Regions from separate parts of the Streptomyces sp. NPDC040545 genome, predicted to be linked through region 2. Evidence: predicted binding sites of a transcription regulator. Region 2 holds the regulator's gene; the other holds the start of a gene.
The links. The regulator HrcA, encoded in region 2, represses chaperone genes, less so after heat shock. The targets are predictions, from matches to a motif close to TTNGCACTCNGNNNNNCNGAGTGCNAA.

Region 1 (7,216 bases), on a different contig from region 2:
CGAAATCAAGATCGCGGGACCGGCCGAGAACGTCTACCGCTTGCTGGCGCAGGCGGAGAACTGGCCGCAGCTGTTTCCGCCCAGCATCTACGTCGACCATGTGGAGCGCGGCGAGCGCGAAGAACGCATCCGCATCTGGGCGACGGCGGGCGACACCGTCAAGGCCTGGACCTCGCACCGCACCCTGGACCCGGACCGGCTCCGCATCGGCTTCCGGCAGGAGGTCAGCACGCATCCCGTGGCCACCATGGGCGGAACCTGGCAGCTGGAGGCTCTCCCTTCCGGAGAGACCCTGGTGCGCCTGAGCCACGACTTCCGGGCGGCCGACGACGACAGCCTGACCTGGCTCGAGGAGGTCGTGGACCGCAACTCCCGCTCCGAACTCGACTCTCTCAAGGCACTGGCCGAGTCGAGGAGCGCGGCCGCTGACGAACTGACCTGCTCCTTCGAGGACACGGTGCAGATCAAGGGCGCCGCTCAGGACGTGTACGACTTCATCTACGAAGCGAACCTGTGGACCGACCGGCTGCCCCACGTGATCACGGTGCGCCTGGACGAGCCGACACCCGGGTTGCAGACCCTGGAGATGGACACGCAGTCCAAGGACGGCAGCATCCACACCACCAAGTCGCACCGCGTGGGACTGGCTCCCCACCGGATCGCTTACAAGCAGACCACGCTGCCCGCACTGATCACTCTGCACACGGGTCACTGGACCTTCACGCCGAACGACGACGGCATCGCGGCGTCCTCGCAGCACACCTTCACCGTCAACACGGACAACATCGCCAAGGTGCTCGGAGCGGACGCGACGGTGCAGGACGCGATCGCATACGTACGCACCGCGCTCAGCACCAACAGCAAGGCGACCCTCGGCATCGCGAAGGAGTACGCGGAAGGACTCGCCGGGGAAGGCCGTTCATGACCACGGCGCCCGTTGCCCCGCCCCCAGGGCGGTCCATCGACCAACGGCACATCACGCTGGACGCGGACGGCATCATGCTGTCCGCCCGGCTCGCCCAGCCGGTGCACGTCCCGCCGAGGGCCACGGTCGTCGCCCTGCACGGGGCGGGGATGAGCGCCGGGTACTTCGACGGACCGGCGCACCCGGAGACCTCGCTCCTGGCGGTCGCCGCAGAACTGGGCTTCACGGTGGTGGCCATCGACCGCCCCGGATACGGCCGGTCGGCCGCCCAGCTCCCCTACGGCCAGGGGGTCGTGGCGCAGTCCCACACCCTGGCCGCGGCGCTGCGCCGGCTGGTGGGGCAGTACGAGACGGGCGCGGGCATCTTCCTGATGGGGCACTCCTTCGGGAGCAAGCCGGCGTTGCAGATCGCGGCGGACGGCACGGTCCCCGAGCTCATCGGCCTCGACCTGTCCGGCTGCGGCGCCGAATACCTGATTCCCCCCACCACACCGGCCACCCGCGCCGGAAGCTGGAAGCTCAACTGGGGCCCCTTACGGCTGTACCCCCCGGGGACGTTCCAGTCCAGCGTCGGCGTCGTCGCTCCGGCACCGGAACGTGAACTGGCTGACGCCGCTCAGTGGCCGACGGCGTTCGCAGCACTCGCGGAGCGGATACGCGTTCCGGTCCGGTTCACCTTCGCCGAGCACGAGGCGTGGTGGCGCCGCGACCACCAGGCGCTCACACGGTTGCGGAGCCGGCTGGTCTCGGCGCCCCGGGTCCTGATCGACCACCAGCCCGGCGCAGGCCACAACATCAGCCTCGGCTGGGCGGCACGGGCGTACCACCTGCGGGCTCTCGGCTTCGCGGAGGAGTGCCTGCGGCGGCAGTCACCGGAAACGGGACAACGCGCATGACCCGGGGACTCGTCGGTGAAGGGGACCTCCTCACCGTGAGCACGCCCCCTCCCTCTCGCGCGGAGGAGGAACACCCCCTGGTCGCGGTACTGAACATCTTCGCCCCCGGCATCGGGAACACTCTCGGAAGTACGGAGCGGGAAACGGAGGAAGACGCGCGCTTCATTCCGTACGACGCGGTGGCCCGGCGCCTGGCACGACTGGGGCTGTCATGACCGCGAGGGCGAGGCCGAGCCGGGCGCCGGAGAGCCTCTTCCTCGCCTGCGACCTGCAGGCGCCGGGGGCCGAGGCAGCGGCCCGAGCGGCACTCCGCCGCCTTTCCCCCGACGACCAGGAGCGCGTGGCACGCCTGCGCCGCCCCGCCGATCGGACGCGCTCGGTGCTGGCCCGCCGACTGGCCCTCCAAGCCGCAGGCCGGCTTCTCGGCGTCCCGTGGACCGGACTCCAGCTCGGGCGTCATCGCGATGGGCGCCCGTACGTGAAGACGCAGCCGCACCTGTTCGTGAGCATGGCGCACAGTGGCCGCTACGCGGTGGCCGCCGCGGCGCTTGGCGCGCGGGCAGGTGTGGACGTGGAGGAGATCTCGCGCGTGTCCGGGCTGCCGGACAGTGCCTTCCTCACTCCGGCCGAGATCTCCGCCCTGCCCTCGGCAGGGCGCGCCGCGGAGCACAGGGCGGCGCTGTGGGTGATGAAGGAAGCCGCGATGAAACTGACGGGCGAGGGCATGCGCGCGGGCATGAAGCGCGTCGGCTTCCGGCGGCAGGGAGATCCGCGGATTCCCTTTTCCGCGCACACGCCCTACACCGCCGGCGAGTTCAATGTCTGCCGTCTCCCCGGCGGGTACGTCTGCGCAGTGGGAGTTTCGGCGGGTGTACCACCCGCCGCTCCGACGGTCCTTGCCGTCGGCCCTCGAACACGGATGGAAACAGAGAGGACCGACTTCTCCGTGCATCCCTTCCAAGAACACGGCACCGCGTCACCGGCCGCACACCGAGCGGAACAGGACGAGGAGGTGGAGGTGGAGGTGGAGGAGGCTGAATCTCACATCTGGCTCAGCGTCAACTGAGTACGGCCACGGCCACGGCCACGGGCACCCCATGAGACCGGTCAGGGCGAGCGAGCAGCAGCTCTGACCACACCGCCCCGACGGCTCGCGCGTTCGTCATCTGCCGTGCCCTTCTCGCCACAACGGCGGGGAAGGCACGGCATTCCTCCCGGTACAAGCGGTATGCGTGTGGTGATCCCCCGGCCACGGCTGCACGCTGCACCGGGATGGGACGAATGCGCGGGTCGTCGGGGCCCACTGATTTTCTGACGCCTCCCGGAACGCCCGAGGGCGGCACCCCCGTGGGGGTGCCGCCCTCGTTCGAGAACAGCCGATCAACCGGTGGCCGGAGCCGGGGTCGATCAGAAGTCCATGTCACCACCCGGCATGCCGCCGCCCGCGGGGGCACCGGCCTTCTCGGGCTTGTCGGCGATGACGGCCTCGGTCGTCAGGAACAGCGCGGCGATCGACGCGGCGTTCTGCAGCGCGGAGCGCGTGACCTTCGCCGGGTCGATAATGCCCTCGGCGATCATGTCGACGTACTCGCCGGTCGCGGCGTTCAGGCCGTGACCGATCGGCAGGTTGCGCACCTTCTCGACGACGACGCCACCCTCGAGACCACCGTTGACGGCGATCTGCTTGAGCGGGGCCTCCAGCGCGAGCTTCACGGCGTTGGCGCCGGTCGCCTCGTCACCCTCGAGCTCCAGCTTCTCGAAGACCGCGGAGGCCTGCAGCAGGGCCACGCCACCACCGGCGACGATGCCCTCCTCGACGGCCGCCTTCGCGTTGCGAACGGCGTCCTCGATGCGGTGCTTGCGCTCCTTGAGCTCGACCTCGGTCGCGGCACCGGCCTTGATGACGGCCACGCCGCCGGCCAGCTTCGCGAGGCGCTCCTGGAGCTTCTCGCGGTCGTAGTCCGAGTCGGAGTTCTCGATCTCGGCGCGGATCTGGTTCACGCGACCGGCGACCTGGTCGCTGTCACCGGCACCGTCGACGATGGTGGTCTCGTCCTTGGTGATGACGACCTTGCGGGCGCGGCCGAGCAGGTCGAGACCGGCGTTCTCCAGCTTGAGGCCGACCTCCTCGGAGATGACCGTGCCGCCCGTGAGGATGGCGATGTCACCGAGCATGGCCTTGCGGCGGTCACCGAAGCCCGGGGCCTTGACGGCGACGGACTTGAAGGTGCCACGGATCTTGTTGACGACGAGGGTGGAGAGCGCCTCGCCCTCGACGTCCTCGGCGATGATCAGCAGCGGCTTGCCGGACTGCATGACCTTCTCCAGGAGCGGCAGCAGGTCCTTGACCGAGCCGATCTTGGAGTTGACGATCAGGATGTACGGGTCGTCGAGGGACGACTCCATGCGCTCCATGTCGGTGGCGAAGTACGCCGAGATGTAGCCCTTGTCGAAGCGCATACCCTCGGTGAGCTCCAGCTCCAGACCGAAGGTCTGGGACTCCTCGACGGTGATGACGCCTTCCTTGCCGACCTTGTCCATGGCCTCGGCGATGAGCTCGCCGATCTGGGTGTCGGCGGCGGAGATGGAGGCCGTGGAAGCGATCTGCTCCTTGGTCTCGACGTCCTTGGCCTGGGCGAGCAGGGCGGCGGAGACGGCCTCGACGGCCTTCTCGATACCACGCTTGAGGGCCATCGGGTTGGCACCGGCGGCCACGTTGCGCAGACCCTCGCGGACGAGCGCCTGGGCCAGCACGGTGGCGGTGGTCGTACCGTCGCCGGCGACGTCGTCCGTCTTCTTGGCGACTTCCTTGACCAGCTCGGCGCCGATCTTCTCGTACGGGTCCTCGAGCTCGATCTCCTTGGCGATGGAGACACCATCGTTGGTGATCGTGGGGGCGCCCCACTTCTTCTCAAGGACGACGTTGCGACCCTTGGGGCCAAGGGTGACCTTGACGGCGTCGGCGAGCTGGTTCATCCCACGCTCGAGGCCGCGGCGGGCCTCCTCGTCGAACGCAATGATCTTGGCCATCTGAAGTGGTCCTCCCGGACAGCGGTGGATTGCTCCCAGGACCGCGCCCGCGCCCGCGACGGACGGCCTGCGTGCCCGGCGGTTCCTTCCCGCCGGACCCTGCGGGCCTCACCGACCCGGTCCTCGTTTCAGTAGCACTCTCACGTGGAGAGTGCTAACGCCAATGATTAGCACTCGACCCCTCCGAGTGCAAGCGGCTTCGCGCATCGCCCCGCTACTACCGGGCACACGGACGAGGGGCCCCCATCCCGTGTCCAGGATGTGGGCCCCTCGTGGTGTTCCAGGTCTTCGCTGAAGACTGTGCGTCGGTGGTCGATCGCGCCAGGACTAGCCGAGTGCGAGTTTGACCATGTCCGCCTGCGGACCCTTCTGGCCCTGCGAGATCTCGAACTCGACCCGCTGACCCTCTTCAAGGGTGCGGTACCCGTCCATCTGGATGGCGCTGTAGTGGACGAACACATCCGCACCACCGTCGACCGCGATGAAGCCGTAGCCCTTCTCCGCGTTGAACCACTTGACGGTGCCCTGAGCCATGCCTAACTCCCCTATTACTGGCCCTTGCGCAGGAACGCACTTCACGATCCCGGGTCAGAACTTGCGTCGGAACGCGTCGACCGAGGCTGAATGTATCTGCGCGGATGCTGTCTGCAACAGGTCAATCCGATGAGAATTCTGGACACCGAGAAACATTGAAATAGAGTGAAAATTTGCCATACTCCCGGGCAACTCGGGCCTGACATATCTCGCCAAAGCCCCATACCGCACTCGCATGTTGGCCCGATGTCGACCCTTGCGCGGCCCGTTCATATGCAGGGGGCAAGAACAGCGGAGGGGACTTCCCCAACCCTACCGCGCCCAATCAAGCAGAATTGCCCCCTCCGCTTTTGCGGAGGGGGCAATTTCGGTTTGCGCGTGTCACCTGGGCGGTGACGGGGATGCGGCCGGGGAGACCCGGGGAATCAGCAGCCGCCGGCGACGGCCGGGATGATCGAAACGCCGGCGCCGTCGGGCGTCGCCGCCTGCAGCCCGCCCTCGAAGCGCACGTCGTCGTCGTTGACGTAGACGTTCACGAAACGGCGCAGCTTGCCCTGGTCGTCCAGGACGCGCGCGGCGATGCCCGGGTGGTTCTTCTCCAGGGACTCGATGACCTCGGCGAGGGTCGCGCCCTCCGCCGGGACCTCGGCGACGCCGCCGGTGTAGGTGCGCAGGATGGTGGGGATGCGGACGTTGACGCTCATGGCGCTACTGCCTTTCCGGGAGTACGTGGAGGGTGGTCAGGCCAGGCCGGCGGCGCGGAAGGCGTCCAGGCTCGGGCGGATGGTGGCGGTCTGCCCGCTGTCCGCGGCCACCGCCTCCAGGGTCTTGAGGCCGTCACCGGTGTTGAGGACGACGGTGGTCAGCGTCGGGTCGAGCTGACCGTTGTCGATGAGCTTCTTCGTCACGCCGACGGTCACACCGCCCGCGGTCTCGGCGAAGATGCCCTCGGTCTGCGCGAGGATCTTGATGGCCTCGACGACCTGCTCGTCGGTGACGTCCTCGACGAAACCGCCGGTGCGGCGGGCGATGTCCAGGACGTACGGGCCGTCCGCCGGGTTGCCGATGGCCAGCGACTTGGCGATGGTGTTCGGCTTCTGCGGGCGGACCACGTCGTGACCGGCCTTGAAGGCGGTGGACACCGGGGAGCAGCCCTCGGCCTGGGCGCCGAAGATCTTGTACGGCTTGTCCTCGACGAGGCCGAGCTTGATGAGCTCCTGCAGACCCTTGTCGATCTTCGTCAGCTGCGAGCCGGACGCGATCGGGATCACGATCTGGTCGGGCAGCTGCCAGCCGAGCTGCTCGCAGATCTCGTACGCGAGCGTCTTGGAGCCCTCGCCGTAGTACGGACGCAGGTTGACGTTGACGAAGCCCCAGCCCTCGCCCAGCGGGTCGCCGATGAGCTCGGAGCAGAAACGGTTGACGTCGTCGTAGTTGCCCTCGATGCCGACAAGGTCGCCGCCGTACACACCGGCCATGACGACCTTGCCCTGCTCCAGGTCGTGCGGGATGAACACGCAGGAACGGAAGCCGGCCCGGGCGGCCGCGGCGCCGACGGCGCCGGCCAGGTTGCCGGTCGAGGAGCAGGACAGGGTGGTGAAGCCGAAGGCGCGGGCGGCCTCGACGGCGATGGCCACGACGCGGTCCTTGAAGGAGTGCGTCGGGTTGCCGGAGTCGTCCTTGACGTAGAGCTTGCCGGTGATGCCCAGTTCCTTGGCCAGGTTGGCCGCGTCCACGAGCTTGGTGAAGCCGGGGTTCAGGCTGGGCTTGGAGGCCACGTCCGCGGGGACGGGCAGCAGCGGCGCGTAGCGCCAGATGTTGTTCGGGCCGG
Region 2 (7,216 bases):
GCCAGGCGGCGCCCGTGTTCTCCGGCCAGCCCAGGGCCCGGCAGACGCCGGTCTTCCAGTCCTGGCCGGGCGGGATCACCGGCCACGCGGAGATGCCCAGCGCGGACGGCTTCACCGCCTGCCAGACGTCCACGTACGGGTGGCCCACGATCAGGACGTCCGGCGAGGTCACCGACGCCGCGATACGGGACTCCTTTGACCCCGGGACGAGGTGGTCGACCAGGACGCCGAGGCGGGCGTCCGGCGCCGGGGCGAAGTCGGCGACGACGGCCGGGAGGTCGTCGATGCCCTCCAGGTACTCCACCACCACGCCCTCGATCCGCAGATCGTCACCCCAGACCCGCTCCACCAGCTCCGCGTCGTGCCGGCCCTCGACGTAGATCCGGCCGGCCCGCGCCACCCGCGCCCGCGCCCCGGGCACCGCCAGCGAGCCCGAGGCCGTCAGGAGCGGCCCGGAGGGCCTGCGGGCGGGGCGGACCAGGGTGACCACGTCGCCGTCCAGCAGGAACCCGCGCGGCTCCATCGGGAACACCCGCCGCTTGCCGAAGCGGTCCTCCAGGGTCACCGTGCCCGCCTCGCAGGCCACCACCGCGCCGCAGAAGTCCGTACCGGCCACCTCGACCACCAGGTCCAGGTCCGCCGCCACCTCAGGCACGGCCTTGGGTCGCTTCCACTGCGGGGTCAGGTCGGGGGAGTACTCGCGCATCCGGCCGACAGTAGGAGAGCCGCGCGCGTCACGCCTCCGACACGCCGAAACGGGCCGCCAGTGTGGCGCGTTGGGCACGGACGAAGTCCGCCCCGACCACCGCTCCGTGACCCGGCACGTACAGTGCGTCGTCGCCGCCCAGCGACAGCAGCCGGTCCAGGGCCGCGGGCCACTGCCCGGGCCTGGCGTCCGGCCCCACCGAGGGCTCGCCCGATTCCTCGACCAGGTCCCCGCAGAAGACCACCTCGCGCTCGCCCGGCACGAAGACGGCCAGGTCGTGCCCGGTGTGCCCGGGCCCCACATTCGCCAGCAGCACCTGTACGCCGCCCAGTTCCAGCGTCCACTCGCCCGACACCGCGTGCCCGGGCGGCACCAGCAGGTCCACCGCCTGCGCCGCCTCCGCCTCCGCGAGCCCGTGCCGTACCGCGTCCCCGCGCAGCTCCTCGCGCCCCGTCGACAGCAGTGCGGCCAGCCCGACCGCCCCGAACACCTCGGCCCCGGCGAAGGCGGCCCCGCCCAGGACGTGATCGAAATGACCGTGCGTGAATGCGATATGGGTCACGCGCCGCCCTGTCAGCCGCTCCGCCTCGGCCCGCACCTGGGCGCCCTCGCGTACACACGAACCGGGGTCGATCAGAAGGACCGAATCCTCGCCCACCACCAGCCCCACGGTGCAGTCCCACACCGGCAGCCGCCGCCGGCCGGCCCGTCCCGTCAGCCGTTCCCAGCCGGACTCTTCCCAACGCACGTCCATACCGCGACGCTACCCTGGCGGGCCTCCCTTGCCAGGGGCTTACCGCCCGGCCGTACACTGAGCGGGGGCTCTCTGGCACTCGAACGATCAGAGTGCCAACGAACACGGCAGAACACGGCAGAACACGGCAACGGACCACAGCTGGAGGTGTGCGCGATGCTCAGCGAACGCAGACTCGAAGTGCTGCGCGCCATCGTCCAGGACTACGTCGGGACGGAGGAGCCGGTCGGCTCCAAGGCGCTCACGGAGCGGCACCGGCTCGGCGTCTCGCCCGCCACCGTGCGCAACGACATGGCCGTGCTGGAGGAGGAGGGCTACATCGCCCAGCCCCACACCAGCGCCGGCCGGATTCCCACCGACAAGGGCTACCGGCTCTTCGTCGACAGGCTGGCGGGGGTCAAGCCGCTGTCGTCGCCCGAGCGCCGGGCCATCCAGAACTTCCTCGACGGCGCCGTCGACCTCGACGACGTGGTCGGCCGCACGGTGCGGCTGCTCGCGCAGCTCACCCGGCAGGTCGCCGTCGTCCAGTACCCGAGCCTGACCCGGTCGACCGTCCGGCACGTGGAGCTGCTCTCGCTCGCTCCCGCGCGCCTGATGCTCGTACTGATCACGGACACCGGGCGGGTCGAGCAGCGGCTCATCGACTGCCCGAGCCCCTTCGGGGAGACCTCGCTGGCGGACCTGCGGGCCCGGCTGAACAGCCGGGTCGTCGGGCGCCGCTTCACCGATGTGCCCCCGCTCGTCCAGGACCTCCCCGAATCCTTCGAGGCCGAGGACCGCGGCACGGTCTCCACCGTGCTCGGGACCCTCCTCGAAACCCTGGTCGAGGAAGCCGAAGAGCGGCTGATGATCGGCGGTACCGCCAATCTCACCCGCTTCGGACACGATTTTCCCCTGACGATCAGGCCGGTGCTCGAAGCGCTGGAGGAGCAGGTCGTGCTCCTCAAGCTGCTGGGCGAGGCCAACGAGTCGGGAATGGCCGTACGGATCGGGCATGAGAACGCCTACGAGGGACTGAACTCCACGTCGGTCGTCTCGGTCGGTTACGGTTCGGGCGGCGAAGCAGTCGCCAAACTCGGCGTGGTCGGACCGACCCGCATGGACTACCCCGGAACGATGGGAGCGGTACGCGCAGTGGCACGTTACGTCGGACAGATCCTGGCGGAGTCGTAAGTGGCCACGGACTACTACGCCGTTCTCGGCGTGCGCCGCGACGCATCGCAGGACGAGATCAAGAAGGCCTTCCGGCGCCTCGCGCGTGAACTCCACCCGGATGTGAATCCGGACCCGAAGACGCAGGAGCGCTTCAAGGAGATCAACGCGGCCTACGAGGTGCTCTCGGACCCGCAGAAGAAGCAGGTCTACGACCTCGGCGGCGACCCGCTGTCCTCCTCGGGCGGCGGCGGCGGAGCGGGCGGCTTCGGAGCGGGTGGCTTCGGCAACTTCTCCGACATCATGGACGCCTTCTTCGGCCAGGCCTCGCAGCGCGGCCCGCGCTCGCGGACCCGGCGCGGCCAGGACGCGATGATCCGTCTGGACCTGGAGCTGGACGAGGCGGCCTTCGGGACCACCAAGGACATCCAGGTCGACACGGCCGTCGTCTGCAACACCTGCTCCGGTGAGGGCGCCGCTCCTGGCACCTCGGCGCAGACATGTGACATGTGCCGCGGCCGCGGTGAGGTCTCGCAGGTCACCCGGTCCTTCCTGGGCCAGGTCATGACCTCGCGCCCCTGCCCGCAGTGCCAGGGCTTCGGCACCGTGGTCCCGACCCCGTGCCACGAGTGCGCGGGCGACGGCCGGGTCCGCTCCCGCCGCAGTCTCACGGTCAAGATCCCGGCCGGTGTCGAGAACGGCACCCGGATCCAGCTCGCGGGCGAGGGTGAGGTCGGCCCCGGCGGCGGCCCCGCCGGCGACCTGTACGTGGAGATCCACGAGCTGGCGCACCCGACCTTCCAGCGGCGCGGGGACGACCTGCACTGCACGGTCACCATCCCGATGACGGCGGCCGCGCTGGGCACCAAGTGCCCGCTGGAGACGCTGGACGGGCTGGAGGAGATCGACATCCGGCCCGGCACCGGGTCCGGCCAGGCGATCCCGCTGCACGGGCGCGGTGTCACCCACCTGCGCGGTGGTGGACGCGGCGACCTGATCGTGCACGTCGAGGTCACCACCCCGGGCAAGCTGGACGCCCAGCAGGAGGACCTGCTCCGCCAGCTGGCGAAGCTGCGCGGCGAGGAGCGGCCGATGGGTCAGTTCGCGCCGGGTCAGCAGGGTCTGTTCAGCCGGCTGAAGGACGCTTTCAACGGTCGCTGACCGACCGCGATCCACCGTCACGAGCCCGGCCTGGGGATTCCCCGGCCGGGCTCGTCACATGGGCCCGGCGGCGGCCGGAGGCCGGTCAGGAAGCGGACTATGCCAGGCGAATGCCATGATTCGGCCCCGTGCGCGGGACGTGGCACGATGCAGTCCATGTCCTCGGCACCGAACGGTCTCTCCCCGTACCCGATCGTGCAGGCTCCCATGGCGGGCGGCGCCTCCTGTCCCGTGCTCGCCGCCGCCGTGTGCGAGGCGGGCGGGCTGGGCTTCCTGGCCGGCGGCTACAAGACCGCCGACGGGATGTACCAGGAGATCAAGCAGGTGCGGGCGCTGACCCGGCGCCGTTTCGGTGTCAACCTCTTCATGCCGCAGACCGGTTACGTCGATCCGGCCGCCGTGGAGGCCTACCGCGGGCAGCTGGCCGGTGAGGCGAGCTGGTACGAGATCTCGCTCGCCGAGGAGGACATCATCGGCACCAGCGACGACGGCTACGACGCCAAGCTGGCCATCCTCCTCGAAGACCCGGTCCCGGTGGTCTCGTTCACCTTCGGCTGTCCCGCCTTCGCGGCCCTCGCGGCCCTGCGCAAGGCCGGTACGTACACCGTCGTCACGGTCACCTCCGTCGAGGAGGCGCGCAGCGCCCAGCACGCGGGTGCGGACGCCGTCTGCGTCCAGGGCGCCGAGGCCGGTGGCCACCAGGGCACGCACCGGGACGACCCGCAGATCGACGGCACGGCGACCGTGGGCCTCCTCGCACTGGTGGCGCAGGTACGGGAGGCCGTGGCGCTCCCGATCATCGCGGCGGGCGGGATCATGCGGGGCTCGCAGATCGCGGCCCTGCTGGCCGCGGGCGCGGAGTCGGCGCAGCTCGGGACGGCCTTCCTGGCCTGCCCGGAATCGGGTGCGGACCCGGTCCACAAGAAGGCGCTGACGGACCCGCTGTTCGCCCGCACCGAGCTGACCCGGGCCTTCTCCGGGCGGCCGGCGCGGGTTCTGGTCAACCGCTTCATGCGCGAGCACGGGCCGTACGCCCCGGCCGCGTACCCGCAGGTCCACCACCTGACCTCGGGGCTGCGCAAGGCCGCCGCCGCGGCCGGGGACCCGCAGGGCATGGCCCTGTGGGCGGGCCAGGGGCACCGGCTGGCGCGACCGCTGCCGGCGGGGGAGCTGGTGGAGGTGCTGGCGGCCGAACTGGCCGAGGCACAGAGCACGTTGAAGGCAATGCAGATGAGGAGTGCGTCATGACCGCCCCGGTGTTCGTGGTGGAAGAGGTCCCCGCGGGGCCCGAGTTCGTGCTGGACGGCCCGGAGGGCCGGCACGCGGTGTCCGTGAAGCGCCTGAACCCGGGCGAGGACGTGGTCCTCACGGACGGGCGCGGCCACTGGGCGGAGGGCGTGGTCAAGGCTGCCGAGGGCAAGGACCGGCTGGTCGTCATGGACCTGCACACCGTCACGGAGGAGCCGGAGCCGGAGGTGCGGATCACGGTGGTCCAGGCCCTGCCCAAGGGGGACCGGGGCGAGCTGGCCGTCGAGACGATGACCGAGACCGGCGTGGACGCGATCGTGCCCTGGCAGGCCTCGCGCTGCATCACGCAGTGGCGCGGCGACCGCGGGGCCAAGTCCCTGGCCAAGTGGCGGGCCACGGCCCGGGAGGCGGGCAAGCAGTCCCGCCGGGTGCGCTTCCCGGAGGTGGCCGAGGCCATGTCCACCAAGCAGGTGGCGGCGCTGCTGGCCGGCGCCGACCTGGCGATGGTGCTCCACGAGGACCGCGACACCCCGTCCGGGGCGCTGGCCACGGCCGAGCTCCCGAAGGCCGGTTCCGTCGTGCTGGTGGTCGGCCCGGAGGGCGGCGTCTCCCCGGAGGAGCTGGCCGTTTTCGCCGCCGCGGGGGCGCACCCCTACCGCCTGGGCCGTTCCGTCCTGCGGACCTCCACGGCCGGGACGGCGGCCACGGCGGTGCTGCTGGCCCGTACGGGCCGCTGGTCCTGACGCGACCGCGCCCGCGGCGGGCGCCCGGCTGGATACGATGCCCGGACCGATCACCGTCACGGGAGGCTCAGCAATGGCCGGGGAACCGCAGGCCGACTGCCTGTTCTGCAAGATCGTCGCGGGGCAGATCCCCGCGACCGTGGTACGGGAGACCGAGACCACGGTCGCCTTCCGGGACATCAACCCGCAGGCGCCCACGCACGTGCTCGTCATCCCCAAGGTGCACTACGCCGACGCGGCCTCCCTCGTGGAGGCCGAGCCGTCCGTCGCCGCCGACATACTGCGCGAGGCCGGCCAGGTCGCCCTCGACGAGAAGATCGTCGAACACGGCTACCGGGTCGTGTTCAACACCGGCTCCGGCGCCGGGCAGACCGTCTTCCACGCCCACGCGCACGTCCTCGGCGGCCGCGGCCTCCAGTGGCCCCCCGGATAGCACGTGTCCGTACGAGAGTTCGTGGTGCTGGGCACGGCCAGCCAGGTGCCCACCCGCCACCGCAACCACAACGGCTACCTGCTGCGCTGGGACGGCGAGGGCATCCTCTTCGACCCGGGCGAGGGCACCCAGCGCCAGATGCTGCGCGCTGGGGTGGCCGCGCACGACATCAACCGGATCTGCGTCACCCACTTCCACGGTGACCACAGCCTCGGCCTCGCCGGGGTGATCCAGCGGATCAACCTCGACCAGGTCCCGCACCCCGTCACCGCGCACTACCCGGCCTCGGGCCAGAAGTTCTTCGAACGGCTGCGCTACGCCACGGCCTACCGGGAGACCGTCGCGCTCCGTGAGGAGCCGGTGGCCGGGGACGGCACCCTGGCCCAAGCGTCCTCGTACGTCCTGGAGGCCCGGCTGCTGTCGCACCCGGTCGAGTCCTTCGGCTACCGGATCACCGAACCCGACGGGCGCCGCATGGTGCCCGAGCTGCTCGCGCGGCACGGGATCAAGGGCCCGGACGTGGGCCGGATCCAGCGTGAGGGGCGGCTCGGGGCGGTCACCCTGGACGAGGTCAGCGAGCCCAGGCCGGGGCAGCGGTTCGCCTTCGTCATGGACACCCGGCTCTGCCCCGGCGTGGACGCGCTGGCCGAGGGCTGCGACATGCTGGTGATCGAGTCGACCTTCCTCGACGAGGACGAACGGCTGGCCACCGACCACGGGCACCTGACCGCCGGCCAGGCGGCGCGGGTGGCGCGGGACGCGGGCGTACGGCACCTCGTGCTGACGCACTTCTCGCAGCGCTACACCGACCCGGCCGAGTTCGAGCGCCAGGCCCGCGCGGCCGGCTTCGAGGGCGAGCTCACGGTGGCGGCGGACCTGATGCGGGTGCCCCTGCCCAAGCGGGGCTGACCGCGACGATGGCCCGGGCCCCTGCCCGGGCCGCCGTCGCCGAGCGGCCGGAGCGGGTCGAGTGGTCCGAGTGACGAAGGGCTTTCCGAGGGTGATCTGCGCCACACTGG

Region 1: a site for HrcA is predicted at 5,019-5,045, ahead of groL (chaperonin GroEL). Genes of this name have one in related genera too.

The regions. Positions count from the first base shown of each region.
Region 1 covers NZ_JBVIWA010000015.1:88,879-96,094, forward strand. The annotation lists gene ACZ573_RS26200 (aromatase/cyclase) at 1-925, shown strand, start outside; gene ACZ573_RS26205 (alpha/beta fold hydrolase) at 922-1,821, shown strand; gene ACZ573_RS26210 (hypothetical protein) at 1,857-2,036, shown strand; gene ACZ573_RS26215 (4'-phosphopantetheinyl transferase family protein) at 2,033-2,887, shown strand; gene groL (chaperonin GroEL) at 3,229-4,851, opposite strand; gene ACZ573_RS26225 (cold-shock protein) at 5,179-5,385, opposite strand; gene ACZ573_RS26230 (MoaD/ThiS family protein) at 5,811-6,089, opposite strand; gene thrC (threonine synthase) at 6,126-7,216, opposite strand, start outside.
Region 2 covers NZ_JBVIWA010000012.1:159,741-166,956, forward strand. The annotation lists gene ACZ573_RS23085 (DUF3097 domain-containing protein) at 1-706, opposite strand, end outside; gene ACZ573_RS23090 (MBL fold metallo-hydrolase) at 735-1,460, opposite strand; gene hrcA (heat-inducible transcriptional repressor HrcA) at 1,617-2,633, shown strand; gene dnaJ (molecular chaperone DnaJ) at 2,634-3,773, shown strand; gene ACZ573_RS23105 (nitronate monooxygenase) at 3,930-5,021, shown strand; gene ACZ573_RS23110 (16S rRNA (uracil(1498)-N(3))-methyltransferase) at 5,018-5,764, shown strand; gene ACZ573_RS23115 (histidine triad nucleotide-binding protein) at 5,838-6,197, shown strand; gene ACZ573_RS23120 (ribonuclease Z) at 6,201-7,106, shown strand.